4 regions of the Streptomyces sp. NPDC014861 genome follow, and region 3 is predicted to be linked to each of the others. Evidence: riboswitches for the same ligand, from Rfam matches in the RefSeq annotation. Region 3 holds a riboswitch; each other region holds the start of a gene.

Region 1 (7,084 bases), on a different contig from region 3:
GGCGCGGGGGGCCGGACGGTACGGTCTCGGGGTGAGTGAAGGACCCGCCCCGATGCCCGATACGCCTGGAACCTCCGGTACGAGCCCCGCGCCGGCCTCCTGCCCCGTCGGCGGCGCCGCGTCCGGGGCCGGCGGCGGGCCGGTGCCCGAGCTGTTCAGCTGGGAGTTCGCGAGCGACCCCTACCCGGCGTACGCCTGGCTGCGGGAGCACGCCCCGGTGCACCGGACCACCCTCCCCAGCGGGGTCGAGGCGTGGCTCGTCACCCGGTACGCGGACGCCCGCCAGGCCCTCGCCGACCAGCGGCTCTCGAAGAACCCGGTGCACCACGCCGAGCCGGGCAAGACGGGGATTCCGGGCGAGCGCAGCGCCGGTCTCATGACCCATCTCCTCAACATCGACCCGCCGGACCACACCCGGCTGAGGCGGCTCGTGTCGAAGGCGTTCACCCCGCGCCGCGTCGCCGCCTTCGCGCCGCGGGTGCAGGAGCTGACGGACCGGCTGATCGACGACTTCGCCGCGCGGGGGAGCGCGGACCTCATCCACGAGTTCGCCTTCCCGCTGCCCATCTACGCCATCTGCGACATGCTCGGCGTCCCCGCCGAGGACCAGGACGACTTCCGGGACTGGGCCGGGATGATGATCCGGCACGGCGGGGGGCCGCGCGGCGGGGTCGCGCGGTCGGTGAAGAAGATCCGCGGATACCTCGCGGAGCTGATCCACCGGAAGCGGGAGGGCCTGCGGGAGGACGGGGACGACGACCTCATCTCCGGGCTCATCCGCGCCTCCGACCACGGCGACCACCTCACCGAGGCCGAGGCCGTCGCGATGTGCTTCGTCCTTCTCTTCGCCGGCTTCGAGACCACCATCAACCTCATCGGCAACGGCACCTACGCCCTGCTGCGGAACCCGGAGCAGCGCGCCCTCCTCCAGTCCTCGCTCGCCGCCGGGGAGACCGGGCTCCTGGAGACCGGCGTCGAGGAGCTGCTGCGGTACGACGGCCCGGTGGAACTGGCGACCTGGCGGTACGCGACGACCGGTCTGACCCTCGGCGGGCGGGCGATCCCGGCCGGCGACCCGGTCCTCGTCGTCCTCGCGGCGGCCGACCGCGACCCGGACCGCTTCGGCGCGCCGGACACCCTCGACCTCGCCCGCAAGGACAACCAGCACCTCGGGTACGGCCACGGCATCCACTACTGCCTGGGCGCGCCGCTCGCCCGCCTGGAGGGACAGACCGCGCTCGCCACCCTCCTGACCCGCCTTCCGGACCTGCGACTTGGGGTCGATCCGGAGGAACTGCGGTGGCGCGGAGGACTCATCATGAGGGGGTTGCGCACGCTTCCGGTGGAGTTCACCCCATCCGCACCCCCGCAGGACGGGTGACGGCGTGTCAGAAATGTGATCTTCACGTGATCGGGAAGCCATCGACTTGTGACGGACGTTCGAATGCGGCTACCTTCGCGCCAGCGTTCGGCCGGAACCCGGCCGTCCCTGCCGTCCCCGCCGTCACGCGAAAGGCCCCGACATGCTTTCCGGAAACGGACGACACCGTCGACCCCGTCAGGCTCCCGCGATCGTCGTCACCGCAGGAGTGACCGGATCCGCCATGGCGCTGCCGCTGCTCGCCGCCGGCTCCGCCTCCGCCGCCGACGCGGCCACCTGGGACCGGGTCGCCGCCTGCGAGTCCGCCGGCCAGTGGAGCGCCAACTTCGGCAACGGCCTGTACGGCGGCCTCCAGATGACGCAGGAGGCGTGGGAGCGGCACGGCGGACTCGCCTACGCCCCCAGCCCCGACCTCGCCAGCCGCGCGCAGCAGATCACCGTGGCCGACAAGGCGCTCTCCTCCGGCAGCACCGACTGGGCCACCTGCGCCCCCATCGCCGGGCTGACCGACGACGGCAGGGCGACCGGCGTGCAGCCGGGCCCGGCCGTTCCGCAGGAGGACGAGGGCGGCCTGGCCCCCGAGTCGAACTGGACCGGCGGCACGGACACGGCCGCGAGCGCCGACGCGCAGAAGAAGGCGGAGCGGCCCGCCGCGCCCGAGAGGGCCGCGACGGCCACCGAGCGGGCCGAGCGGGCGGAGCGGGCCACCGAGGCGGCGGACACCGCCACCGCCCCGGCCGCGCCCGCGAAGCCCACGGCCCCGACGACGCCCGCCGCGCCCACCACGCCGGCCCCCGAGGGGACCGCCACCCCGCCGCCGTCGACGACCGCCCCGGACGCCTCCACGGGCACCCCGGACGCGTCCACGGGTGCCCCCGGCACCACCGCGCCCGGGACGCCGGTCACGCCCCCGGACGGCTCGGAGACCCCCGGGACCCCGGTCGCCCCCGAGGGGTCCACCACCCCGTCGACCCCCGGTGCGGAGGGGGCTGACGAGTCGTCGGCCACGCCCGGGACGGGCAAGCACCGGGGCGAGGCCGCTCCGGAGGAAACCGGCAAGACGGACACTTCGCAGGAATCCGGTCGTCATGCCGCAGCTGAGGACAAGGTCACCTCAATCCCCGTCAATTCGGACGCAAGTGACGCCTACACCGTGCGGCCGGGTGACAGCCTGTCGGAGATTGCGCAGGAGAACGATCTCGCCGGCGGCTGGGACGCCCTCTATGACGCCAACCGTCATACGGTCGGCACCGATCCGGATCTCATCCTCCCTGGTCAGAGCCTTGAGCTGACGAATCCCTCGTCGGAGAAGTGACGCCGTTTCGGGACTTTATGTCCGCTTTTGGGAAAGTGAGACATGGGTCTCTTCGCCCCAACTGGCGTGTCACGTCCGCAAACTTTGCTTCCGTCAGCTCTCACCTGGGCAAACGAGGTCTGACGGAGTGCAAGTAAGGGCGATTTGTCCGTCGTAAGGCCCTTTGAACTTCGAGCAGGTGTATGTCTACGGTCATCACCGCTCGCCACCGCGGGCCCCGTCGACCGAAACGCCGAGTCCTGCCGTCGGCCGCCGGGAATTGTCGTCGCGAAAGCGCCGCAGGCAGGAGTGGGGGACCCAAGGTTCGTGCCGGTCCCGGCCGTCGACCACGACGGCCGATCGACCGGCTAGGGGTGAAGCCGCGCGCTAGGACGCGTGGCCGGGCGAACTCTTCAAGCCCGAACCCGACAGCTCACCTCACAGGCGTCGGTGAAGAGGAAACTCCATGCTGTTCTCCGGCACGGGCAAGCGCCGTCGTCCCTCCAAGGCCACTCGCGTCGTCGCCCTCGTCGGCGTCACCGGTGCGGCCGTCGCCGCCCCGCTGATGGCCGCCGGCACCGCCTCGGCCGCCACCGCCTCCGAGTGGGACCGCGTCGCCCAGTGCGAGTCCGGTGGCAACTGGTCCATCAACACCGGCAACGGCTACTACGGCGGCCTCCAGTTCTCGGCCTCCACCTGGGCCGCGTACGGCGGCACCGCCTACGCCTCCACCGCGAACCAGGCCAGCAAGTCGCAGCAGATCGCCGTCGCCGAGAAGGTCCTCGCGGGCCAGGGCAAGGGCGCGTGGCCGAGCTGCGGCGTGGGCCTCTCCTCCGCCTCCTACGACGGCGGCTCCGCCGAGGCGGCTCCGCAGCAGCAGAGCGCCCCGAAGCAGAGCACCCAGCAGAGCGCCCCGAAGCGCTCCGCCGAGCAGCCGGCCAACCGCAGCGAGCAGCGCCAGGCCCCGAAGGCCCAGCCCGCGCCGCAGGCCGCCGCCAAGAAGACCGTCACCACCCCGACCGGCAAGAAGGTCAAGAAGGGCGACGGCGAGTACAAGGTCGTGGCCGGCGACACCCTCAGCAAGATCGCCGACGCCCGTGGCGTCGACGGCGGCTGGGCCGAGCTCTTCGAGCTCAACAAGGACGTCGTCGAGGACGCCGACCTGATCTACCCGGGCCAGCAGCTCCACCTGAAGTGAGGCCCGCGGCACCGGTGAGTCCGGCGGCTTCCCGGTGCCCGACGACCCTCCCGCGGTGACCACCCCGGTCCCGAGCCCCCTTTCCCGGTGGCTCGGGACCGGGGTTCTGCCGTTACTGTCCAGTAGATCCCGGGTCTTTCGTCCCCCGATGCGTGCTCTTGGGCCCTTTTTCGTCCCAGGGGACGGGCGGTCGGCGGGCTGGAGCGCCGGAGCCGGTTAGGCTCTTGTCGCAAGGCGAACGAGACCTTGCGACCCATGCGTCACATCTAGCGTCACATCCCAGAAGGAGATGCTCGTGCCGTCCATCGACGTCGTCGTAGCCCGGGAAATCCTGGACTCCCGAGGCAACCCCACGGTCGAGGTCGAGGTCGGCCTCGACGACGGCAGCACCGGCCGTGCTGCCGTGCCGTCCGGTGCCTCCACCGGTGCGTTCGAGGCCCTGGAGCTTCGCGACGGTGACCAGAACCGCTACCTCGGCAAGGGTGTCGAGAAGGCCGTCCTCGCCGTCATCGAGCAGATCGGCCCGGAGCTCGTCGGCTACGACGCCACCGAGCAGCGCCTGATCGACCAGGCCATGTTCGACCTGGACGCCACCCCGGACAAGTCCTCGCTCGGCGCCAACGCCATCCTCGGCGTCTCCCTCGCCGTCGCGCACGCCGCCTCCGAGGCCAGCGACCTCCCCCTCTTCCGCTACCTCGGCGGCCCGAACGCGCACCTGCTGCCCGTTCCGATGATGAACATCCTCAACGGTGGGTCGCACGCCGACTCCAACGTCGACATCCAGGAGTTCATGATCGCCCCGATCGGCGCGGAGTCCTTCTCCGAGGCCCTGCGCTGGGGCACCGAGGTCTACCACACCCTCAAGTCCGTCCTGAAGACCAAGGGCCTCTCCACCGGCCTCGGCGACGAGGGCGGCTTCGCCCCGAACCTCGGCTCCAACCGTGAGGCGCTCGACCTCATCCTGGAGGCCATCAAGCAGGCCGGCTACGTGCCCGGCAAGGACGTCGCCCTCGCCCTGGACGTCGCCGCCTCCGAGTTCTACAAGGACGGCAAGTACCTCTTCGAGGGCAAGGAGCGCTCCGCCGCCGAGATGACGGAGTACTACGAGGAGCTCGTCTCCGCGTACCCGCTCGTCTCCATCGAGGACCCGCTCTTCGAGGACGACTGGGCCGGCTGGAACGTCATCACCGAGCGCCTCGGCGAGAAGGTCCAGCTCGTCGGCGACGACCTGTTCGTCACCAACCCCGAGCGCCTCGCCCGCGGCATCGAGGAGAAGTCCGCCAACGCCCTCCTGGTGAAGGTCAACCAGATCGGCTCGCTGACCGAGACCCTCGACGCCGTCGAGCTCGCCCAGCGCAGCGGCTTCAAGTGCATGATGTCCCACCGCTCCGGCGAGACCGAGGACGTCACCATCGCCGACCTCGCCGTCGCCACCAACTGCGGCCAGATCAAGACCGGCGCCCCGGCCCGCTCCGAGCGCGTCGCCAAGTACAACCAGCTGCTGCGCATCGAGGAGATCCTCGACGACGCCGCCGTCTACGCCGGCCGCAGCGCCTTCCCGCGCTTCAAGGGCTGATCGCGGGGGCCGACCAGCCCCGGCACCGCAGTTCCGTCCGTCCCCGCACCCGGTCCCGTACCGTGTGCGGGGACGCACGTTTGAGGGACACCGGAGAACAGGGGAGGCGACACGGCATGGCCGTCAAGGACCGGGACCGGTTCTCCACCGCGACCCGGATCAGGCTGCTCGGCGAGCAGACCGCCGCCCGTGTCTACCGCTCCCAGACCCGGCGCCAGGCCCGGCGCTCCCGGCTCACCGGCCGCGCCGCCTTCCTCGCCCTCGTCGTCTGCTCCCTCGTCGTCGCCCTCGCCTACCCGATAAGGAGCTACGTCTCCCAGCAGGGCGAGATCGCCGACCAGGAGCGCAAGGCCGCCGAGGCCGCCCGGCGGGTCGAGGAACTGCGGGACGAGAAGGCCCGCCTCCAGGACCCCGCCTACGTCCGCCGCCTCGCCCGCGAGCACCTCCACTACGTGCTCCCCGGCGAGACCGGCTTCACCGTGAACGACCCCGGGGCGGCCGACCGCCCCCGCGCCGACCAGGGCACGGCGGACCGACCCTGGTACGACAACCTCTGGGACGGCGTCGACCACGCCGACCGCCACTGACCGACCCGACTCAGGATCCACGATGGAAACGCCCCCTCCGCAGACCGAACGCACCGAGCCCACCGAGGCGGACGTCGCCGCGTTCGAGGCCCAGCTCGGCCGGCCGCCCCGCGGCCTCCGCGCCATCGCGCACCGCTGCCCCTGCGGCAACCCGGACGTCGTCGAGACCGCGCCCCGGCTGCCCGACGGCACCCCCTTCCCCACCACGTACTACCTCACCTGCCCCCGGGCGGCCTCGGCCATCGGCACCCTGGAGGCCAACGGGGTCATGAGGGAGATGCAGGCCCGGCTCGCCACCGACCCGGAGCTCGCCGACGCCTACCGCGCCGCCCACGAGGACTACCTCGCCCGCCGCGACGCCATCGAGGTCCTGGAGGGCTTCCCCAGCGCCGGCGGCATGCCCGACCGCGTGAAGTGCCTGCACGTCCTCGTCGGCCACTCGCTGGTGGCCGGCCCGGGCGTCAACCCCTTCGGCGACGAGGCCCTCGCGATGCTCCCCGAGTGGTGGGCCAAGGGCCCGTGCGTGACGCCGTGCGCCGACAAGGAAGAGGAGAAGGGCGAGTGACCCGGGTCGCCGGAATCGACTGCGGCACCAACTCCATCCGCCTCCTCGTCGCCGACGTCCACCCGGAGACCGGGGAGCTCGTCGAGCTGGACCGGCGGATGACGATCGTCCGGCTCGGCCAGGGCGTCGACAGGACCGGCCGGCTCGCCCCCGAGGCGCTGGAGCGGACCTTCGCCGCCTGCCGCGCCTACGCGGAGGTCATCCGGGAGCTCGGCGCCGAGCGGATCCGCTTCGTCGCCACCTCCGCCTCCCGGGACGCCGAGAACCGGCAGGAGTTCGTCGACGGGGTCGTCGCGATCCTGGGCGTCGAGCCCGAGGTGATCACCGGCGACCAGGAGGCCGCGTTCTCCTTCACCGGGGCCACCGGCGAGCTGCCGGACTCGGAGTCGTACCTCGTCGTCGACATCGGCGGCGGCTCCACCGAGTTCGTCACCGGCAACCGGCACGTCGAGGCCGCCCGCTCCGTGGACATCGGCTGCGTCC
Region 2 (7,084 bases), on a different contig from region 3:
CCGATCCACGGCACCAGGTACTCGCGCGCCCAGTGGATGTCGTCCCGGCGGACCTCCAGCGGGCCCCGGACGGGCAGCGGGGGCCACGCCTGGTCGGGGTCGGCCGGGACCGGCAGGCCGAGGACCTGCGCGGCGCGCAGCGCGACCCTGGTGTGTCCCTCGGGCGAGAGGTGCAGCCGGTCGTCGTCCCAGGCGCGCCGGTCCTGGACGGAGCGGAGCGACCACAGGTCGAGGACCGGGCAGTCGTAGCGGTCGGCGATGGCGCGGACGTGGGCCGTGTACGTGGCGATCTTGCCGCGCAGGTGCTTGAGGACGGGCACGTCCCGGGTGTCGAAGCCGGTGGTGACCATCACGGTGCCGACGGCGGAGGTGAGGTCCCGGACGGCCCGCTCGAAGCGTTCGGCGACGTCGTCGGGGTCGGTGCCGGGGCGGATGATGTCGTTGCCGCCCGCGCAGAAGGTCACGAGGTCGGGGGCGAGCTCCTTCGCCCGGGGGACCTGCTCGGCCACGATCTGGTCGAGGAGGCGTCCGCGGACGGCCAGGTTGGCGTAGCGGAAGTCCTCGGGGTCCGGCAGCTGGTCGGCGAGGAGCACCGCGAAGCGGTCGGCCCAGCCGACGTAGGTGCCGGCGGGTCCGGGGTCGCCGACGCCCTCCGTGAAGCTGTCACCGATCGCCGCGTACGACCCGAATGACCCGAACGCGTTCTTGTCTGTTTCTCTCGAATCGTCTGCCACGGCAGCACATCCTTCCGTTTCGGATGTGACCTACGCGACCGTAAGGAGGGGTTGACGGCGGGTGATATATGCCACCGATAAAGAATTTGCCAAGCCGGAATAGGGCGAAGGCCCGGCACCGAGGGGTGCCGGGCCTTCGTGCGGCCGTGGAGCCGGACGGGTCAGATCGACACGCCGTGCTGGCGCAGGTAGGCCAGCGGGTCGATGTCCGCGCCGTAGCTGGGCGAGGTGCGGATCTCGAAGTGCAGGTGCGGGCCGGTGGAGTTGCCGGTGGAGCCGGAGAGGCCGATCTGCTGGCCGCCGGTCACCGACTGGCCGGAGGAGACGGAGAGGGAGGAGAGGTGGGCGTACTGCGAGTAGTTGCCGTCGGCGTGCTGGATGACGACCTCGTTGCCGTAGGCCCCGCTCCAGCCGGCGGAGACGACCGTGCCGGCGCCGACGGCGCGGACGGTGGTGCCGGAGGAGGCGATGAAGTCGGCGCCGGTGTGGTAGCCGGAGGACCACATGGAGCCGGAGGCGCGGTACGGGGTGGAGACGCCGCCGGCGACCGGGGCGACCCAGCCGGAGGAGGCGGCCGGGGCGGCGGCGGCCGGGGCCGCGGCGCGCTCGGCGGAGCGCGAGGCGCGGGTCTGCTCGCCGGCGGCGGCCTTCGGGGCGGCCTTGCGCTCGGCCTTCGGAGCGGCCTCGGCGGCCTTCGGGGCGGCCTTGGCGGCGGGCTTCGGGGCGGCGGCCTTCGCGGTGTTCTTGGCGCCGAGGGTGAGCTTCATGCCCGGGAGGATGAGCGAGGGGTCCTCGCCGACGACCTGGCGGTTGTCGGAGTAGAGCTTCTGCCAGCCGCCGGCGACGTTCTGCTCGGCGGCGATCTTGGACAGGTAGTCGCCGGCGACGACGGAGTACGCCTTCGGCGCGGCGGCCTTGGCGGCGGGGGCGGCCTGGACGTGGGCGGCGGCGCTCACGACGCCGGCGGAGACGGCGGCCGGGGCGGCCTGCTCGGCGGCGTGGGCTCCGGTGGCGCCGATGAGCGGCAGGGCGACGACGGCGCCGCCGGTGCCGGCGGCCACGAGGCCACGGGTCAGGAAGGTGGACTTCTGGCGGCGGTGCTTACCGTTCACGGGCATGGCGAATTCCTCTCCGGCGCCTGCGAGGTGAGCTGTCGGGTTCGGACTGGAGATGTCCGGCCGCGTGTGTCACGCGACTTCACCCCGAGCCGTCCTGCGTCGCGGGACCGGCGTACTTCCTTGGGTCCCCCGCTCCTGCCACGCGATGGAAGGGGTCGAATTCCGGACGGTGGCAGGATTCGGCGGTCCGACCGGATTGACGGCGACGCTAGACGAGCGGGGTCGGCGCGAACAAGCCGCCGTATTCGACAGGCATTCCGGGGCGATCTTCGGGCCCGGAATTCCGGTCACCCTCCGTCGATGACGGTCCCTCGAATCCCTTTTCAGGGCGGGTGATTGGAGCGGGGCGTCGGCCACGATCCGTCACCTTTATGACGCTGCTCACGCGCGGAATTCCATCTCACCCTCAACCAGGGCGCGTTACCCCAAGGCATTTCAATACGGACAGATCGCCCATTACCGACCAGGGGGGTGCGCCGCGACCCGCGCCCCGGGATGATTGCGGGGGGAACCGATCTCGTCCGGTCCCGTGAACACCTCACCCCCAGGAGCATCCGTGACGCAGCAGTTGCCGCAGGTCCAGCCCCTCGAACCCGGCGAGCCCGAGCTCGTGGAGGTCCGCAACTTCCGGGACGTGGGCGGCCTGCCGACGACGGACGGGCGCGCGGTCCGCCCCGGCACCCTCTTCCGCAGCGGCCACCTCGCCGACGCCACCGAGTCCGACGCGGCCTTCCTCGACGGCCTCGGCCTGCACACGATCTTCGACTTCCGCAACGCGGCCGACGCGAAGGTGGAGGGGCCGGACGTCGAGCTGCCGGGCGTACGGAACGTGAACATACCGCTGAGCGACCCGGCCGACGGCAAGGAGTTCTGGCGGATGGTGCGCGAGGGCGACCTCGACACGCTGCGGGGCCTGCTGGGCGACGGCAAGGCGGCGGAGCGGATGACGGTCTCGTACCGCCGGATGATCGTGGAGCGGACCGTCGAGCACAGCCGGGTCCTGCACGCCCTCGCCGAGGACTCCGTCCCGGCCCTGATGCACTGCGCGGCCGGCAAGGACCGCGCCGGGCTCTCGATCGCCATCACCCTGCTCGCGCTGGGCGTGGAGCGCGAGGCGATCGAGGCCGACTACGTGAAGTCCGACGCCCCGCACCGCCGCTACAAGGTGCGCCGCAGCTCCACCGCCCGGGACGCGATGGCGCCCGAGGTGATGGAGCTGCTGAGCCCGCTCTTCGACGCGCGGGTGGAGTACCTCCGGGCCGCGTTCGAGACGATCGACGCGACCTGGGGCTCGGTGGACGCCTATCTCGCGGACGGCCTCAAGCTGGCGCCCGAGACCCGCGAGCGGCTGCGGGAGCGGTTCCTCACGGAGGCGTGAGGAGGCCGCCGTCCCGGGATCCGGCTACTGGTTCTGCCCGCCGAGCATGAAGAGCAGGTAGAGGAAGCCGGCGAAGAGGTGACCGGCGATCAGGTACGCGAAGAGGCGGAGCACCAGCCCCTTGGGGAACTTGCCCTCACCGCGCTCCTCGCCGGTGACCGGGGCGGAATTCACTGACTTGTCGGACATGTCGGTCAACCCTTCAGAACTCAGCGGGGATGCGGGGCGCCGCCGCCCAGACACAGCTCGGCGGCGGGGCTCTGCAACAGCGTATGGACGAACAGCACCTCGGCACCGGCGCGGCCGGCCGCGCCGATCCGGTGCGGGGTGAGCGAGTCGAAGTGGGCGCTGTCCCCGGGATCGAGCAGGTGCACGGTCTCGCCGAGCGCGAGCCGCACCCGCCCCTCGAGGACGTGCAGCCACTCCTCGCCCGGGTGGACGCGCACGATGTCGGCCCGGGTGGCGTAGGGCACGTGGACGCGCAGGCACTGCATGGCCCGGCCCGCGCCACCGGCCTGCCGGTAGACCCAGCCGTCGGCCTCGACGGGCTCGGAGCGCCCGGCCCGGATCACCGGGTCGCGCTCGGGCGGGGTCTCCCCCAGCAGCTCGGCGACCGTCGTACCGTAGATACGGGCGAGGGCCAGCAGCATCGGCAGCGAGGGCTGCCGGTTCCCGGTCTCCAGGCGCGAGAGGTGCGCCGGGGAGAGTCCGGCCCGCTGGGCGGCCGCCTCCAGGGTGAGCCCCCTGCGCCGGCGCAGGGCCCGCAGCTGCGGGGCGACGTCCGGCAGGATGTCGGGGGTGGCGGTTTCCGGGGCGGGGCCCCGGGGGACGTGGTCCATGAGTCCATTCCGCCAGGTTCGTGCCTCTGAGGCAAATTTCTTGCCCCAGAGGCAAAAACCGGCGGAGGTGACCGTCAGCGCTGGGCGACCGCCTGCTTGACCAGCGTCTTCCCGAAGTCCCAGAGCAGCCCCCCACCGCCGTGGGCGTCCTCCATGACCTCCGTGAACGCGGCGACGAAGCGGTCCACGTCCGCCTCGTCGATCACCAGCGGCGGGATCAGCTTGATCACCTCCAGATGGTCCCCGGAGACCTGGGTGAGGATCCGGTGCCGCTGGAGCAGCGGGACCACCACCATCTGCGCGAAGAGCCCCTTGCGGGCCGTCTGGAGCATCGCCCAGCGCCCGCGCAGCCCCAGCGAGCTCGGCCGGCCGAACTCGATCCCGATCATCAGCCCCCGTCCGCGCACCGCGTGCAGCAGCTCGTACCGGGGCACCAGCTCCTCCAGGCGGCCCTTCAGGAGCCCGCCGACCCGCCGCACGTGCGCGACCGTCCCCTCGGACTCCATCACCGAGAGCACGGCGAGGCCCGCCGCCATCGCCTGGGCGTTGCCCCCGAAGCTGGCCGAGTGGACCAGCACGCGGTCCATGGACGAGTAGACCTTCTTGAAGATCCACTCCTTGCCGAGGGTCGCGCCGACCGGCACGTACCCGCCGGAGAGCGCCTTCGCCACGCAGACCAGATCCGGCTCGACCCCCTCCTCGTGCTGGTACGCGTAGAAGTCGCCGGTCCGGCCGAGGCCGGTCTGCACCTCGTCGGCGATCAGCAGCGCCCCGTGCCGGCGCAGCAGCGCCTGGGCCGCCGCGAGGAAGCCCGGCGGGGCCTCCTGGACTCCCTTGCCCTGGATCGGCTCGACCACGAAGGCGGCCACGTCCCCCTTGCGGAGCTCGCGCTCCAGCGCGTCGAGGTCGCCGAGGGCGATCGGCGTGTCCGGGAGCAGGGGGTCGAAGCCCGCCCGGAAGCCCTCCTCGCCGTTGACGGAGAGGGCGCCGGTGGTGAGGCCGTGGAAGGCGTGGTCGCAGTAGACGATCCTCGGCCGGCCCGTGGCGTACCGGGCGAACTTCAGGGCGGTCTCGACGGCCTCGGTGCCGCTGTTGCCGAAGAAGACCCGGTCGAGGTGGGGGCTGTGGGCCAGCAGCCGCTCGGCGAGCAGTCCGGGCAGCGGCGGGCAGTCGAAGCGGGTGAGGTCGGGCAGGTCCGCGTCGAGCACGTCGTGCAGGGCGCGGCGGACGACGGGGTGGTGCCGGCCGAGGCCCATGACGCCGAAGCCTGCGAGCATGTCGAGGTGGTCGTTGCCCTCGGCGTCCCAGAAGTGGGCGCCGGCGGCCCGCTCGTAGACCTTGTCGAAGCCGATGGTGTGCAGCATCCGCGGCAGCTGCGGGTTGAGGTGGCGGGCGTGCAGCCCGTACCGCTCGCCGCCCCGCTCGGCGAGCAGCGCCCGCAGGTCGAAGCCGTCGGTCATGGCCGGCCCCTCAGCGCCCCGGGACGGACTCGCGGACCGCCCGGAGCGACTCCTTGAGCGAGCCCATGGTGGCGAGGACGGCGGTGGGCTCGTATCCGCAGTGCGCCATGCAGTTGGCGCAGCGCGGGTCCTTGCCGCGGCCGTACTTGTCCCAGTCGGTCTCCTCCACGAGCTCGCGGTAGGTGGGGACGTAGCCGTCGCTCATCAGATAGCAGGGGCGCTGCCACCCGAAGAGGGAGTAGTTGGGGATCGCCCAGGCGGTGCAGGGGAAGTCGGCCTTTCCTTCGAGGAAATCGAGGAAGAGCGGCGAGTGGTTGAGGCGCCAGCGGCGCCGGTTCCCGCCGGCGAAAGCCTTCTTGAAGAGTTCCCTGGTCTGTTCGACGCCGAGGAAGTGCTCCTGGTCGGGCGCCTTCTCGTAGGCGTAGGCGGGCGAGATCATCATTTCGTCGACCTGGAGGTCGTCGTTGAGGAAATTCAGCACCTCGATGATCGTCTGCGGGGTGTCCGTGTTGAAGAAGGTCGAATTGGTGGTGACCCGGAATCCGCGCCGCTTGGCCTCCTTGATCGCCGCCACGGCCTCGTCGAACACGCCTTCCTTCGCCACGGACTCGTCGTGGCGTTCGCGCAGTCCGTCGATGTGGACGGCGAAGGCGAAATAGGGGGACGGCGTGAAGTCGTCGAGCTTCTTGCGGAGCAGCATCGCGTTGGTGCAGAGGAAGACGTACTTCCGGCGGGCGACCAGCTGGCGCACGATCTCGTGGATCTGAGGGTGCATCAGGGGTTCGCCGCCGGCGATGGAGACCATCGGGGCGCCGGACTCCAGCACGGCGCCGACCGCCTGGGCGACCGGCATGCGCTGCTTGAGGACTCCGGCCGGGTGCTGGATCTTGCCGCAGCCCTCGCATTTGAGGTTGCAGGCGTAGAGCGGCTCCAGCTCGACGATGAGGGGGAACTTGTCCCGCTTGCGGAGCTTCTGTTCGAAGAGATAGGTCCCGACCCGGACGGACTGACGGAGCGGCATGGCCATAACTCGCTCACCTCCTGGGGAGCAGCAGAGAACGGTGCCATTCGAAGAAAGCGGGAAGGACGGCACGAAGGACGCGGAAGGCCGATATTCCCCCGCGTACCGTGCCGATACGGACCAGTTCGTGTTCGGGGGCGTCCACGACCACCCGTACGGCGGCAACGGGCCTCGGTCCGGCCGCCCGGGCCGTACGGAGGGTGGCGGCGGACTCCATGTCGACGGCGATCGCCCCGCCGGCCGCCAGCGCGGCCCGCTCGGGGCCCCGCACCACGTGGTCGGAGCCGGTCAGCGGCCCGGTGTGCACGGTCCGCCCGGGGAGCGCCCTGGTCAGCGCCTTGACGAGCAGGTCGGTGCCGTCGCAGGCGGTGGCGCCGCCGGCGCCGCGGGTCTCCTCGGCGACGACCAGGTCTCCGGGGTGCATCCCGGGCGCGAGCCCGGCGCAGAAGCCGGAGGCGATGACGGCGGCGCCGCCCCAGCCGTCCCGGGCCAGCGCCCGGGAGACCCCGCGGGTCGCGTGGGCGGGTCCCATGC
Region 3 (7,084 bases):
TCCGACGCGGCCGTCGACTTCGCCTTCGCGGAGGCGTCGGCGCGCGGCGCGGAGCTGGTCGCCGTGCACGCGTGGACGGCCCGGTCCGGTCCGGGCGACCTGACGCCGCTCTTCCACGGCGCCGAGGAGGTGCACGCGGAGGCGGGCCGGGTCCTGGACGCGGCGCTGGCCCGGGCGGCGGAACGGCACCCCGGGACGAAGGCGGAGCCCAGGCTGCTGCGCGGCAAGCCCCGGGAGATCCTGCTGGAGGAGTCCGCGGACGCCCAGCTCCTCGTCATGGGCGCCCGGGGACGCGGCGGCTTCACCGGCCTCCTGCTGGGATCCGTGAGCCAGGCCCTGCTCCACCACGCCCACTGCCCTGTCGCCGTGGTCCGGAACACCGCGGGCTGAGCCGGACGACCGAGGGCGAGGGGCAGCCGTCGAGCGGGCCCAGCACTCGGCGGCGGACGCGACGGCGGGTGGGACCCTGGAGGTACGGGCCGGGCCGGACGGCCCGCCGGGGATGCGCTCACCGGGAAGGCGGCACGTCATGTACTTCGCCGACCGCGTCGACGCGGGGCGGCAGCTCGCCGCGCGCCTCGCCCGCTTCGAGGGGCAGGAGGTCGTCGTCCTCGGCCTGCCGCGCGGCGGGGTTCCGGTGGCGGGGGAGGTCGCGGAGTTCCTCGACGCGCCCCTGGACATCTGCCTCGTCCGGAAACTGGGCGTGCCCAGCCGGCCCGAGCTGGCCATGGGCGCCATCGGGGAGGGCGGGGTACGGGTCCTCAACGAGGACATCGTGCGGGACGCGCGCGTGAGCGCGCGGGACCTGGAGGCGGTGGAGGAGCGGGAGCGGGCGGTGCTGGCCGACCGCGCCCGGACGTACCGGGGCAGCCGGCGGCCGGTGCCGCTGGAGGGGCGGATCGTCGTGGTCGTCGACGACGGGCTCGCCACCGGCGCGACCGCGCTCGCCGCCTGCCGGGTGGTCCGGGCCGGCGGCGCCGCGCGGATCGTGCTGGCCGTGCCGGTGGCACCGTACGGATGGACGGCGAGGCTCGCCGGCGAGGCCGACGAGACGGTCGCCGTGCACACCCCCCAGGGGTTCGCCGCCGTCGGTCAGTACTACCGGGAGTTCGACCAGACGCCGGACGCCGAGGTGGTGGCCCGGCTCGACCGGAGCCGGGCGGCGCGCGGTCCGGTGGTCCGGCACACCGCCGTACGGATCCCCGGCGGCGGCCCCGAGCTGCCGGGCGATCTGGCACTGCCCGACGGGGCCGCGGGGCTGGTCCTCTTCGCGCACGGCAGCGGCAGCGGGCGGCACAGCCCGCGGAACCGCGCGGTGGCCGCAGCCCTGAACAGGTCCGGGCTCGGAACGCTCCTCTTCGACCTGCTCACCGAGGCCGAGGCGGCCGACAGGGCGCGGGTCTTCGACACCCCGCTCCTCGCCGGGCGACTGGCCCGCGCCGCCGCGTGGACGGCCGGGCGGCCCGATACGGAGGCCCTGCCCCGCGGCTACTTCGGTGCGAGCACGGGCGCCGCGGCGGCGCTGTGGGCGGCGGCCGAACCGGGGGACGCGGCGGCCGCCGTGGTGTCCCGGGGCGGCCGGCCCGACCTCGCGGAGGAGCGCCTCGCCGCCGTCCGGGCGCCGACGCTGCTGATCGTCGGCGGGGCCGACGAACCGGTCCTGGATCTCAACCGGCGGGCCGAGGCGCTGCTGCGCTGCGAGAGCCGGATCGAGGTCGTGCCGGGCGCCGGCCACCTCTTCGAGGAGCCAGGGGCCCTGGAGGAGGTGGCGGCGCTGGCGACCGCCTGGTTCACCGGTCGCTTCGGGACGGTGGGCGGCGGGGTGGATCAGTAGGGGCCGTTGACGTTGTCGATGGACCCGTAGCGGTCGGCCGCGTAGTTGCAGGCGGCGGTGATGTTGGCGACCGGGTCGTACGGGTCGAGCGAGGTGCCCGGCACGTGGTACGCCGCGAAGGTCGGGTCGATGACCTGGAGCAGGCCCTTGGAGGGGGTGCCCTTGGCGGCGTTGGAGTCCCAGAGGTTGACGGCGCGGGGGTTGCCGGAGGACTCGCGCATGACGTTGCGGAGGATGCCGTCGTACGAGCCGGGGATGCCGTAGCCGGCCATGACGTCCAGCGACTCGCGGATCCAGCCGTCGAGGTTGTCTGCGTACCGGGTGGCGGCGGCGGGCGCGGCCTCGGCGGCGGCAGGCTGGGCCTTGGTCGCCTCGGTCTGGACGGCCGGTGCCGCCGCGCGGGCGGAGGAACGGCTCGCCCGTTCGGCCGAACCGGCGGAGGCGGGCTTGGCGTCGGACTTCGAGGTGGTCCCTGCGGTGCCCTTGCGGGCCGTCTTCTCCGGGGCCGGGGCGGCCTCCGCGGAATGCCGACGAATCGTCAGTTCGAGGCCCGGGTGAATGAGTGACGGATTGTCACCCACCGCCGTCCTGTTGGCCTGGTAAAGCGACTTCCAGCCGCCCTGAATTCCCTTTCGGTGGGCGATCAGGGAAAGCGAGTCGCCCTTCACGACGGTGTACGCGCGGGTGGCGGCGGGCGCGGCGGGAGCCTGCGCGGGCGTGGCGGCCCGTACGGCCGGGGCGGCGACGGAGGCGGCCGGGACGGCCGACTGCGCGACGGGCTCGGCGCCGGCCGTGGCGGGCACGACCAGGGGCAGGGCCAGAGCGACTCCGCCGGTGCCCGCGAACGCGAGACCTCGGGAGACGGGACGGCGTCGGGGGCGGCGGTGCTTGCCGTGAGCGGCCATGACGGTTTCCTCTCCGGCGCCTGCGAGGTGAGCTGTCGGGTTCGGACGGGAGGTGTCCGGCCGCGCGCACGCGGCTTCACCCCGAGCCGCTCCGGCTGTCCGGACCGGCGGTGTGGTGGGTCCCCCGCTCCTGCCGTCGGGTGAAATGGGAGGTCTTTCGGGCGGTGGCAGGATTCGGCGATCCGCTCGAATGGAGGTGACCGTAAGCGAGAAATGCGGCGGGGAACAAGACGCGAATGCGCGAGAAAAGGAAAGGTAAAGATCGACGGAGTGGAATTCAAGATCGAACGCGCAGGGCGGCGGTTCGGAATCCCTTGCTCCGTGCGGCTCGTGGGGGCGCGGGCCCGGTTCCGACGCTCGGAAAGTGAGTCGCGTCACTGGGTGCGCAATGCCCGAATAGGGCGCCTTATTACCTTCGCGGAACAGTGCGGCGTAATGCCCTCGGGTGGCGGTGACGGGCGACACGCGAGACGTCGTGCATAAGTCGCAAACCAGACATTCGCTCCCAATGATGGAGGAATGTCTCTTCCCGTCTCGCCAAGCACCGACGCGCCGTACGCCTCTCCGCCCTCCGCGCGGCCGTTCGCCCCCAACGCCCGCGCCCTGGACGCCCGCGCTTCGGACGCTCTCGCCCCGGACGCCCTCGACCCCGAGCTCCTCGCGCTCGACGCCCTCGACGCCCTCGACGCCCTAGACCGTGAGGCGGCCAGGCTGCGCGAGAGCGCCGCCTGGGAGCGTCTGCTCGCGCCGCCCCCAGTCCCGCCGGAGCCGGACCCCGAGGCGTGGCGGGGGCTCCTCTCGGTCCCCGTCGACCGCCTCGTCGCCGACGCGCTCGGCGCGCTGCCGCCGCCCCCGCCGGCCGAGCATCCGCTGCCCGGCCGGATCGGGGCCGCGCTCCCGGACCGGCTGCACGCCTGGCGGCGGATCGGCCGCCGCGACGTGCGCCCCTCCGTCCACCTGGCGTACACGCGCCGGGTCCTGACCGAATGGGGCTGGCAGAACACCCCGTACAAGCTGCGCGACGCACGCGGGGCCCGGTGCCTGTGCGGCGCCATGCTCGCCGCCCACCGGCTGGGCCACGGCAGCGCGTCCACCATGAACGAGGCCGGCGCCTGGATCATGACCGAACTGCGCTCCCAGGGGTGGTACGGGCTCATCGGCCCCTGGAACCGCGCTCCGGGCCGCACCGCGGAGGACGCGGTCGCGCTCGTCGACGCCACGATCCGGCGCGCGGCCCTCGCCGGGCGGTGAGCGCGCGCAGGACCGTCAGCCGGTGACGCTGGGCGCGCCGGTCTCGATGTGGCCGGTGTACCGGCGCGACCAGGTGCCGTCGATGTCGGCCAGGACGGTGAAGTCGTACCAGCCGTCCGCGTACGCGACCGCGTTGAAGAAGTCCTCGCGCGAGGACCCGGCGGGGACGGTGTAGGTCCACGGGCCGTCCGTGCGGTAGGCGTTCGCGCGGATGGTGAACGTGACCGGGCCGCCGGAGGTGTTGTTCAGCCGGAACCAGAGCGCGGTCTTCCCGGTGCCCGGTTCGACCGCGAAGCGGGCCGCCACCTCGATCGCCTTGCCGGCCTTGGAGGCGTCACCGATGAAGCGGCGCAGGAAGCGGTTGGGGCCCATCATCGAGATGTCGTACTTCCCCGAGCCCGAGCCGAGCCCGATGTTGAAGTGATCGGTGGAGGTGGCGCCCGGGTCCACCGTGTACTGCCAGGCGGCGGTGGCCCGGTGCTGGTGCGGGTGGATCGAGAAGTGGGCGGCGCGGCGGGCCTCCGGGCCCTGGTTGGTCATGGAGAACCAGGCGAGGATCTTGCCCGCGGGGCCGAACTCGAAGCGGTCCAGGTTGCCGTTGGGCTGGTAGGGGAGCGCGCGGGCCGGGCGGGTGCCGGGTTCCTGGGCGGGCAGCGCGTTGTTCTGCGGGACGGGGTTCGGCAGCGGGCCGCAGGTGTCCATGCCGATGACCTTCGCCGTCGACGGGAGGCCGGCCGGGACCCCGTACACCGGGTGGGCGAAGTCGAAGACCCCGGTCAGGTCGCCGGTCACCTTCCGCCGCCACGCGCTGATGTTCGGGCAGACCGCGGGGGTGCCGAGGGCGGCGGTCCAGGTCTCCAGGAAGCGCAGCACCGAGGTGTGGTCGAAGACCTCGGAACTGACCCAGCCGCCCCGTGTCCAGGGCGACATCACCAGCATCGGGACGCGGAAGCCGAGGCCGATCGGCACGCCGTCCAGGTACTCGCCGGGGGTCCCGGGCGGCGCCACCGGCGGCGGCACGTGGTCGAAGAAGCCGTCGTTCTCGTCGTAGTTGAGGAACAGCACCGTCGAGTCGAAGACCTCGGGGTCCGCCGCCAGGGCGCGGTGGACGAGGTCGACGAAATGGGCGCCGTCGCCCGGGGGCGCGTACGGGTGCTCGGAGAACGCCTCGTTCGCCACCACCCACGAGACCTGCGGCAGCGTGCCGGCGACGACGTCGGCGCGGATGGCCGCGGCGATGTCGTCCGGGGTCGAGCCGGTGACCTTCGGGACCGAGGCCATGCCCCGGTCGTGCAGTGGGTCCCCGGGGCGGGCGTCGGTGAACCTCTTGAAGTACGCCAGACCGTTGTCGCCGTAGTTGTCCTGGGCGTTCTGGTAGACCCGCCAGCTCACGCCGGCCCGCTGGAGGGCCTCCGCGTACGTCTCCCACGTGAGCCCCGACTCGTCCCCGCCGTCCTTGCTGGAAGCGTCGATCCGCCCGCTCCACAGGAAGGTGCGGTTGGGGCCGGTGGCACTCAGCGCGGAGCAGAAGTAGGCGTCGCAGATCGTGTAGTGGTCGGCGAGCGCGTGGTGGAACGGGATGTCCTCGCGGTCGAGGTGGCCGAGGGTCCGGGTGTTGCCCACCCCGGTCACCCAGTTGTCGAGCCGGCCGCTGTTCCAGGCGGCGTGCTGGGAGGTCCAGCTGTGCGGCAGATCGCCGTTGCACTGCGCCAGCGTCTCGCCGTCGACTCCGCCGGCCGGAGGCGTGTCGCTCAGCTTCCACGGGAACTGCCGACCGCCCCAGTTGGGCTGCTGGAAGGTGCCCCAGCCGCCGGGGATGTTCCCGGCCGCCCGGTCGCCGAAGCCGCGCACGCCCCGGAGGGTCCCGAAGTAGTGGTCGAAGCTGCGGTTCTCCTGCATGAGGATCACGACGTGCCGGACGTCGGTCAGCGTGCCGGTCGCGGCTCGGGCGGCGGCCGAGACCGTCGCCGTCGCCGGCGGCGCGGCGCCCGTGACCAGTCCCGCGCCGATCCCCGCGCCGATGCCGACGAACCCCCTGCGACTGATGGGAAGCATGCTCCGGCCCTCCTGTCACGGCGTGCCCCTGCGGCACGCCGGCAGTCATGATGGGGGAGTGGCGGTCAAAGGTATACAGCCGTGCGGTAAGGGGTTGGTGAACAGCTGGATCCCGTGGTCAAGTGCTGGTCCAACCTGTTGGGGAATTGGTATCAGGTGGGACCAATAGGAGTCCGGGTGGGTGAGTTCTCGCCCGTGGCTCCCTTCCTGTCCCGTTCCGGTGTCCGTCGCCGAGCCTGGTGGTGCCCACACCAGGCTCGGCGCACTCTCCCCAGCGACCCACCCGTCCGGGCACGCTGGTGATCATGACTCAGCACACGTCGATGAACGGCACCGAACTCCCGCGCCACCACACCACCCTCGTCACCGGAGCCACCCAGGGCCTCGGCCGGGGCATCGCCCTCGATCTCGCCGCCCGCGGCGGCACCGTGCTCCTGCACGGCCGCGACGCGGGCCGGCTCGCCGCGGTCGCCGCCGAGGTCCGCGCCCTGGACGCCGGTGGAGAGGTCCGCGCCTACGTCGCGGACCTCTCCGACCTCGACGAGGTCGCGGACCTCGCCCGGCGGGTCCGGGAGGCGGAACCCCGGCTCGACGCGCTCGTGCACAACGCCGTGGTCGGCGGCGGCGCCCGTCCCCTCGTGCGCGAGGTCTCGGCCCAGGGCCACGAACTGCGCCTCGCCGTCAACCACCTGGCCCCGTACGCCCTGACCCGGGGGCTGCTGCCGCTGCTCACCGCCTCGGCCCCGGCCCGGATCGTCAACGTCGCCTCGATCGGGCAGGAGGCCCTCGACTTCGACGACCTCATGGTCGAGCGGGGGTACGAGGGGCTGCGCGCCTACTGCCGCAGCAAACTGGCCCTGATCATGGCGACCTTCGCCCTCGGCGCCGAACTCGACGGCAGCGGCGTCACGGTCAACGCCCTCCATCCCGCCCACCTCATGGACACCGAGGGCGTGCGCACGTACGGCCTCACCCCGCTCGTCGGCATCGAGGAGGGGGTCGATCCGACCGTCCGGCTCGTCGTCGACCCCGGGCTGGC
Region 4 (7,084 bases), on a different contig from region 3:
CGGCCGCGACGACCTCGCCGAGGTTGTGCGGGGGCATGTTGGTCGCCATGCCGACCGCGATGCCCGAGGCGCCGTTCACCAGCAGGTTCGGGTACGCGGCGGGGAGCGCGACCGGCTCCCGCTCCTGGCCGTCGTAGTTGGGCGCGAAGTCGACCGTGTCCTCGTCGATGGAATCGGTCATCAGCAGGGCGGCCGGGGCCATCCGCGACTCGGTGTACCGCATCGCGGCGGGCGGGTCGTCATTGCCCAGCGAGCCGAAGTTGCCGTGGCCGTCGACCAGCGGCACGCGCATGGAGAAGGGCTGCGCCATGCGCACCATGGCGTCGTAGATCGAGGCGTCGCCGTGCGGGTGCAGCTTGCCCATCACCTCGCCGACCACGCGGGCGCACTTGACGAAGCCGCGGTCGGGGCGCAGGCCCATCTCGTTCATCTGGTAGACGATGCGCCGCTGGACGGGCTTCATGCCGTCGCGGGCGTCGGGCAGGGCGCGCGAGTAGATGACCGAGTAGGCGTACTCGAGGAAGGAGCCCTGCATCTCGTCGACGACGTCGATGTCGAGGATCCTCTCCTCGTACGCGTCGTCCGGCGGCGGTGTCTTCGTGCTGCGGCGGGCCATCGCGGCTGCGGCTCCTTCTCCGACAAAGCTTGATCTGACGCGGACCATTGTGGACCGTGCCACCGACAACGCGGACCGCGACCCGGACGAGGGACATCTCGGGGGTCCGGGAACTTCGCCAGGTGTCGGCGCGCTTGCATACAGTGGCAGCACTTTTCCAGATCGCGATCGAAGGGACGTACATGCCCATGGGTCACACGGCCACGGCCGAGGCCGGCTCCGGCGGCCTGACAGCGACCGAGCACCGGCTGGCGAACGGCCTGCGGGTGGTGCTCTCCGAGGACCACCTGACCCCGGTCGCCGCGGTCTGCCTCTGGTACGACGTCGGCTCGCGCCACGAGGTCGAGGGCCGCACGGGTCTCGCCCACCTCTTCGAGCACCTGATGTTCCAGGGCTCGCAGCAGGTGCACGGCAACGGGCACTTCGAGCTCGTGCAGGGCGCGGGCGGCTCGCTCAACGGCACGACCAGCTTCGAGCGCACCAACTACTTCGAGACCATGCCCACGCACCAGCTGGAGCTCGCGCTCTGGCTGGAGGCGGACCGGATGGGCTCGCTGCTCGCCGCCCTCGACGACGAGTCGATGGAGAACCAGCGGGACGTCGTGAAGAACGAGCGCCGCCAGCGGTACGACAACGTGCCGTACGGCACCGCCTTCGAGAAGCTCACCGCGCTCGCGTACCCCGAGGGCCACCCGTACCACCACACCCCCATCGGCTCGATGGAGGACCTGGACGCGGCGACCCTGGAGGACGCGCGGAACTTCTTCCGCACCTACTACGCGCCCAACAACGCGGTCCTGTCGGTGGTCGGCGACATCGACCCGGAGCAGACGCTCGCCTGGGTCGAGAAGTACTTCGGCTCCATCCCCGGGCACGACGGCAAGCCCGCCCCGCGCGACGGCGGCCTGCCGGAGGTCATCGGCGAGCAGCTGCGCGAGGTCGTCGTCGAGGACGTCCCGGCGCGGGCCCTGATGGCCGCCTACCGGCTGCCCGAGGACGGCACGCGCGCGTGCGACGCCGCCGACCTCGCCCTCACCGTGCTGGGCGGCGGCGAGTCCTCCCGCCTGCACAACCGGCTGGTCCGCCGGGACCGCACCGCCGTCGCCGCCGGCTTCGGCCTGCTCCGGCTCGCCGGCGCGCCCTCGCTCGGCTGGCTGGACGTCAAGACCTCCGGCGGCGTCGAGGTCCCCGCCATCGAGGCGGCCGTCGACGAGGAGCTGGCCCGCTTCGCCGCCGAGGGGCCCACCGCGGAGGAGATGGAGCGCGCCCAGGCCCAGCTGGAGCGCGAGTGGCTCGACCGGCTCGGCACGGTCGCCGGCCGCGCCGACGAACTGTGCCGCTTCGCGGTGCTGTTCGGCGACCCGCAGCTCGCGCTGACCGCCGTCGACCGCGTCCTCGGCATCACGGCCGACGAGGTGCGCGAGGTGGCCGCGGCCAGGCTCCGGCCCGACAACCGCGCGGTTCTCGTCTACGAGCCCAGCGAGCACGAGGCGAACGAGGCCGCCGACAGCGACGAGGAAGAGGGAGCGGACCAGTGACGGACACCGCCGAGCCCCTGACCAGCATGGATTTCCACCCGCAGCCGCAGGCCGGCGAGGCCAGGCCGTGGGCCTTCCCCGCCCCCGAGCGCGGCGCGCTCGACAACGGTCTCACCGTGCTCCGCTGCCACCGCCCCGGCCAGCAGGTCGTCGCCGTCGAGATCTTCGTCGACGCGCCGCTGGACGCCGAGCCGGAGGGCCTGGACGGGGTCGCCACCATCATGGCCCGCGCCCTCTCCGAGGGGACCGCCGAGCGCGGCGCCGAGGAGTTCGCGGCCGAACTGGAGCGCTGCGGCGCCACCCTGGACGCGCACGCGGACCACCCCGGCGTCCGGGTCTCCCTGGAGGTCCCGGTCTCCCGGCTCCCGAAGGCCCTCGGGCTCGTCGCCGAGGCGCTGACCGCCCCGGCCTTCGACCCGGACGAGGTCAAGCGCCTCGTGGCCAACCGGCTCGACGAGATCCCGCACGAGGCGGCCAATCCCGGCCGCCGCGCGGCCAAGCAGCTCTACAAGGAGCTCTTCCCGGCCACCACGCGGATGTCCCGGCCGCGCCAGGGCACCAAGGAGACGGTGGAGGCCATCGACGCCGCCGCCGTCCGCGCCTTCTACGACGGGCACGTGCGGCCCGCCGCCGCCACCGCGGTCGTCGTCGGCGACCTGACCGGCGTGGACCTGGACAAGGTCCTCGCCGAGACGCTCGGCGGCTGGACCGGCAAGCCGGCCGCGCCGCGCCCGATGCCGGCGATCACCGCCGACGACACCGGACGGGTCGTCATCGTCGACCGCCCCGGGGCGGTCCAGACCCAGCTGCTCATCGGCCGGATCGGACCGGACCGCCACGACGCCGTCTGGGCCGCGCAGGTCCTCGGCGTGTACTGCCTCGGCGGCACCCTGACGTCGCGTCTGGACGCGGTGCTGCGCGAGGAGAAGGGGTACACGTACGGCGTGCGCGCCTTCGGGCAGGTGCTCCGCTCGGACGGCGAGGGCCACGGCGCCTCGATGCTGGCCATCAGCGGCTCGGTCGACACCCCCAACACCGGCCCGGCCCTCGACGACCTGTGGAAGGTGCTCCGCACGCTCGCCGAGGGCGGTCTGACCGACGCCGAGCGGGACGTCGCCGTGCAGAACCTCGTGGGCGTGGCGCCGCTCAAGTACGAGACGGCCGCCTCGGTCGCGGCGACCCTCTCCGACCAGGTCGAGCAGCACCTGCCGGACGACTACCAGGCCCGGCTGTACGCCCGGCTCGCCGAAACGGGCACGGTCGAGGCCACGGCCGCGGTCGTCAGCGCCTTCCCGGTGGACCGCCTGGTGACGGTTCTGGTGGGCGACGCCGCCGAGATCGAGGAGTCCGTGCGGGCCCTCGGCATCGGTGAGGTGTCCGTGGTGAGCTGACGCCTCGTCGTCACGGCGGAGGTCTCCGATGCGATGAAGCGTCGGAGACCTCCGCTTTGTCCTGTATGGCGTCAACCGTGATCGTTTGGCCTGTGGCATGTCTTACAAATCAGCGAGACCGTTTGGTGATTGACATCCGCCGGGCCTAGCGTCGTCCCGGCTGTCCGACCGACGCACGCGCCGCACCCGCGGCACCGGGCAGCCATCGCCGAGTCCCCGTCAGGCGCGAGCCTGGGGAGCCGGGGACCCACACAGTCCCTGGGGTGAATCGGACGCCTTCGCCACGCGGAGGGGCCCGTAGGAGACCTTCCTGCTCCGAACCCGTCAGCTAACCCGGTAGGCGAGAAGGAAGGAAAGGAACCGTCTTGGCGTTCACCCGTGCCACCGGGAAGCATCGTGGTGCGAGCCGACTGGCTCGCCGCAGCGCCGGCATCGCCGGCGTGGCCGCCCTCGCCACCACCGGTGTCGTCGGCACCCTCGCCTCTCCGGCGCTCGCCGCCGACACGGACGACCGTTCCGCCGAGGACACCGGCCTCACCCGGGTGATCGCCGACGAGTCCATCGCCGACCAGCTCAGCGCCCAGGCCGCCGCCCAGGAGCTGGAGGTGGCCGAGGCCGACGCCCGCGCCAAGGCGCGCGCCGAGGCGAAGCGCCAGGCCGAGGCCCGCGCCCAGGAGATCCGCGAGGCCAAGGAGCGCGCCGCCCGTGAGGCCGAGCGCCGCCGGCTCGCCTCCTTCAACCTCCCGGTCGCCGGCTCGTACGTCTCCACCGGCTACAAGACCGGCGGCTCCCTCTGGTCCTCCGGCAGCCACTCCGGCGTCGACTTCCACGCCGCCTACGGCAGCTCGGTCGTCTCCGTCGGCTCCGGCACCGTCGTCGAGGCCGGCTGGGGTGGCGCGTACGGCAACAACATCGTGATCCGGATGAACGACGGCACCTACACCCAGTACGGCCACCTGGCGTCCATCGGTGTCTACGTCGGCCAGTCCGTCGAGCCCGGCCAGCAGATAGGCGTCTCGGGCTCGACCGGCAACTCGACCGGCCCGCACCTCCACTTCGAGGCCCGTGCCACCGCCGACTACGGCTCCGACCTCAACCCCGTCTCGTACCTCCGCGCCCGCGGCGTCAGCCTCTGACCCGTCACCCCGCGTCGAATCGGCCCCGGCTCCCACGAGCCGGGGCCTTTTCGTATCTCCTCGCCCGATACGACCGCTGCCGAGGAGCTCGAATTCCGAGGGGGCATCGGAATTTCCGGCGCGCTGCAATAGAGTCGCGTGAGAAGCGCAGCTCGAATTCGGTGCGCGCGGAGCGAAAGCGGAGGTCGGACATGCGGGTTCCCGCGCAATCGGTATGCACGGCGATCCGGGACGACATCGTCTCGGGGGTCTTCGGGCGCGGCAGCCGGCTCACCGAGGAGCAGCTCGCCCGCCGCTACGGCGTCTCCCGCGTCCCGGTCCGCGAGGCGCTGCGCACCCTGGAGTCCGAGGGCTTCGTGGTGAGCCGCCGGCACGCGGGCGCCCAGGTCGCCGAGCCCACCGAGCAGGAGGCCGCCGACCTGCTCGACGTACGGGCGCTGCTCGAACCGCTCGGCGCCGCACGGGCCGCCCAGCGGCGTACCGACGCCCACCTCAAGGTGCTGCGCGGTCTGGTCAGGCTGGGGCAGGAGCGGGCCCGCCGGGGGCAGGGCGAGGATCTGCGGGCGCTCGGCGGCTGGTTCCACGAGACGCTCGCGCAGGCGTCGGGGAGCCCGGCGCTCGCCGCCCTGCTCACCCAGCTGCGCCACAAGATCGCCTGGATGTACGTGGTGGACCAGCCGGACCGCCCCGTGGACGCCTGGGCCGAACACGGGGCGATCGTCGACGCCGTCGCGCGCGGGGACGCCGAGCGGGCCCGCGCGCTGACCGCCCTGCACGCCGAGCACACGCTCCCGCTGCACCGGCTGAAAAGGCCCGAGCGGGGCCGCGTGAGGGTTTCGCAACATGCCGTCAACACGGCGAGCGTCCGGAATTAACACGGGCGCCGTATACAAAGAATAGCGATTCTGTGGCGCTTTTCGTGCTGCCCGAAAACTGAATCGCCTCGACCTGGAATGCCGGGATTCCTCGCTCCCGGAAATGCCGGACGGCCGTGTCCGCCCGGGAATTCCGGGGACACGGCCGTCCGGGAGAAGAAGGATCGACCCGCTGGGTCAGACCGTCTCGGGAAGCTCCTCGAGACCCTCGGCGACGAGCTTGGCGAGGCGCTCCAGCGCGGCCTCGGCACCCTCGGCGTCCGAAGCGAGCACGATCTCCTCGCCGCCCTGCGCGCCCAGGCCGAGCACCGCGAGCATGGAGGCGGCGTTCACCGGGTTGCCGTCGGCCTTGGCGATGGTCACCGGGACACCGGAGGCCGTGGCGGCACGGACGAAGATGGAGGCGGGGCGGGCGTGCAGGCCCTCGGCCCAGCCGACGTTGACGCGGCGCTCAGCCATGGTGTTGCCCTTCAGGTCTTCTCAGCGGTTGTCTAGACCAGTCTCTCACGGTGTGCGGCGTGCTCCAGCCGACCGAGGTCCCGCATCCGTGCGACGTTCGGCCCTCCTACCTTGCACGGGGCGGCAGGGGTACGCGAGCCGTACACGCCCGGGGAGTGGGTGCGCGAACCGTGCCGGTGTCGGACCCCGGCCGTAGGCTTTGCCCCATGCGGAGCGCGTCGGAGCAGGCGGACGGGACGGGCGGTACGGGCGGGGCGGCGGGAGCGGGAGCGGGGGAGCGCCCGGCCCCGGGGCAGCACCCGGGCCCCGGGAAGCCCATGGTCCCGGGGGAGCCCGCGACGGCGGAGAAGCCCGAGGCGCCGGAGGGGCCCGCGACGGCGGAGAAGCCCGAGGCGCCGGAGGGGCCCGCGGCCCCGGGGCGGCCCGTGGGGTCGGGGGAGCACCCGGCGTCGGGGGAGCACGCCTACCCCGACCACTGGGAGGCCGACGTCGTGCTCCGCGACGGCGGCACCGCGCGCGTCCGGCCCATCACCGCCGACGACGCCGACCGGCTCGTCAGCTTCTACGAGCAGGTCTCGGACGAGTCGAAGTACTACCGCTTCTTCGCCCCCTACCCCCGGCTCTCCGCCAAGGACGTCCACCGCTTCACCCACCACGACTTCGTCGACCGGGTCGGCCTCGCCGCCACCGTCGGCGGCGAGTTCATCGCCACCGTCCGCTACGACCGGATCGACGCCCGGGGACTCCCCGCCTCGGAACCCGCCGACGAGGCCGAGGTCGCCTTCCTCGTCCAGGACGCCCACCAGGGCCGCGGCGTCGCCTCCGCCCTCCTCGAACACATCGCGGCCGTCGCCCGCGAGCGGGGCATCCGCCGCTTCGCCGCCGAGGTGCTTCCCGCCAACACCAAGATGATCAAGGTGTTCACGGACGCCGGCTACACCCAGAAACGCAGCTTCGAGGACGGCTCCGTCCGGCTCCACCTCGACCTGGAGCCCACCGACCGCTCCCTCGCCGTGCAGCGCGCCCGCGAGCAGCGCGCCGAGGCCCGCTCCGTCCAGCGGCTCCTCGC

What was found. Region 3 has a riboswitch for cyclic di-AMP ahead of ACF1BN_RS12845 (transglycosylase SLT domain-containing protein). Riboswitches for the same ligand answer to the same signal wherever they lie in the genome.
Region 1: it holds a riboswitch for cyclic di-AMP, as region 3 does, so the genes downstream of both, ACF1BN_RS15680 (transglycosylase family protein) here and ACF1BN_RS12845 (transglycosylase SLT domain-containing protein) in region 3, are expected to answer to the same signal.
Region 2: it holds a riboswitch for cyclic di-AMP, as region 3 does, so the genes downstream of both, ACF1BN_RS01080 (peptidoglycan DD-metalloendopeptidase family protein) here and ACF1BN_RS12845 (transglycosylase SLT domain-containing protein) in region 3, are expected to answer to the same signal.
Region 4: it holds a riboswitch for cyclic di-AMP, as region 3 does, so the genes downstream of both, ACF1BN_RS28990 (M23 family metallopeptidase) here and ACF1BN_RS12845 (transglycosylase SLT domain-containing protein) in region 3, are expected to answer to the same signal.

What each region holds. Positions count from the first base shown of each region.
Region 1 covers NZ_JBIBWV010000006.1:288,047-295,130, forward strand. Annotated here, with positions in the region: gene ACF1BN_RS15670 (cytochrome P450) at 53-1,381, shown strand; gene ACF1BN_RS15675 (transglycosylase family protein) at 1,590-2,696, shown strand; cyclic di-AMP (ydaO/yuaA leader) riboswitch at 2,961-3,137, shown strand; gene ACF1BN_RS15680 (transglycosylase family protein) at 3,142-3,873, shown strand; gene eno (phosphopyruvate hydratase) at 4,163-5,449, shown strand; gene ACF1BN_RS15690 (septum formation initiator family protein) at 5,566-6,036, shown strand; gene ACF1BN_RS15695 (DUF501 domain-containing protein) at 6,059-6,601, shown strand; gene ACF1BN_RS15700 (exopolyphosphatase) at 6,598-7,084, shown strand, end outside.
Region 2 covers NZ_JBIBWV010000001.1:273,118-280,201, forward strand. Annotated here, with positions in the region: gene ACF1BN_RS01075 (SGNH/GDSL hydrolase family protein) at 1-734, opposite strand, end outside; gene ACF1BN_RS01080 (peptidoglycan DD-metalloendopeptidase family protein) at 896-1,852, opposite strand; cyclic di-AMP (ydaO/yuaA leader) riboswitch at 1,857-2,047, opposite strand; gene ACF1BN_RS01085 (tyrosine-protein phosphatase) at 2,409-3,230, shown strand; gene ACF1BN_RS01090 (DUF6126 family protein) at 3,255-3,419, opposite strand; gene ACF1BN_RS01095 (helix-turn-helix domain-containing protein) at 3,440-4,069, opposite strand; gene ACF1BN_RS01100 (aspartate aminotransferase family protein) at 4,144-5,529, opposite strand; gene hpnH (adenosyl-hopene transferase HpnH) at 5,540-6,556, opposite strand; gene ACF1BN_RS01110 (1-hydroxy-2-methyl-2-butenyl 4-diphosphate reductase) at 6,564-7,084, opposite strand, start outside.
Region 3 covers NZ_JBIBWV010000005.1:177,884-184,967, forward strand. Annotated here, with positions in the region: gene ACF1BN_RS12835 (universal stress protein) at 1-390, shown strand, start outside; gene ACF1BN_RS12840 (phosphoribosyltransferase family protein) at 530-1,834, shown strand; gene ACF1BN_RS12845 (transglycosylase SLT domain-containing protein) at 1,828-2,739, opposite strand; cyclic di-AMP (ydaO/yuaA leader) riboswitch at 2,744-2,929, opposite strand; gene ACF1BN_RS12850 (hypothetical protein) at 3,259-3,990, shown strand; gene ACF1BN_RS12855 (phosphocholine-specific phospholipase C) at 4,006-6,045, opposite strand; gene ACF1BN_RS12860 (SDR family NAD(P)-dependent oxidoreductase) at 6,351-7,084, shown strand, end outside.
Region 4 covers NZ_JBIBWV010000020.1:17,470-24,553, reverse strand. Annotated here, with positions in the region: gene ACF1BN_RS29005 (DNA topoisomerase (ATP-hydrolyzing) subunit A) at 1-616, opposite strand, end outside; gene ACF1BN_RS29000 (M16 family metallopeptidase) at 805-2,154, shown strand; gene ACF1BN_RS28995 (M16 family metallopeptidase) at 2,151-3,545, shown strand; cyclic di-AMP (ydaO/yuaA leader) riboswitch at 3,742-3,902, shown strand; gene ACF1BN_RS28990 (M23 family metallopeptidase) at 3,911-4,681, shown strand; gene ACF1BN_RS28985 (GntR family transcriptional regulator) at 4,873-5,556, shown strand; gene ACF1BN_RS28980 (HPr family phosphocarrier protein) at 5,734-6,015, opposite strand; gene ACF1BN_RS28975 (GNAT family N-acetyltransferase) at 6,222-7,084, shown strand, end outside.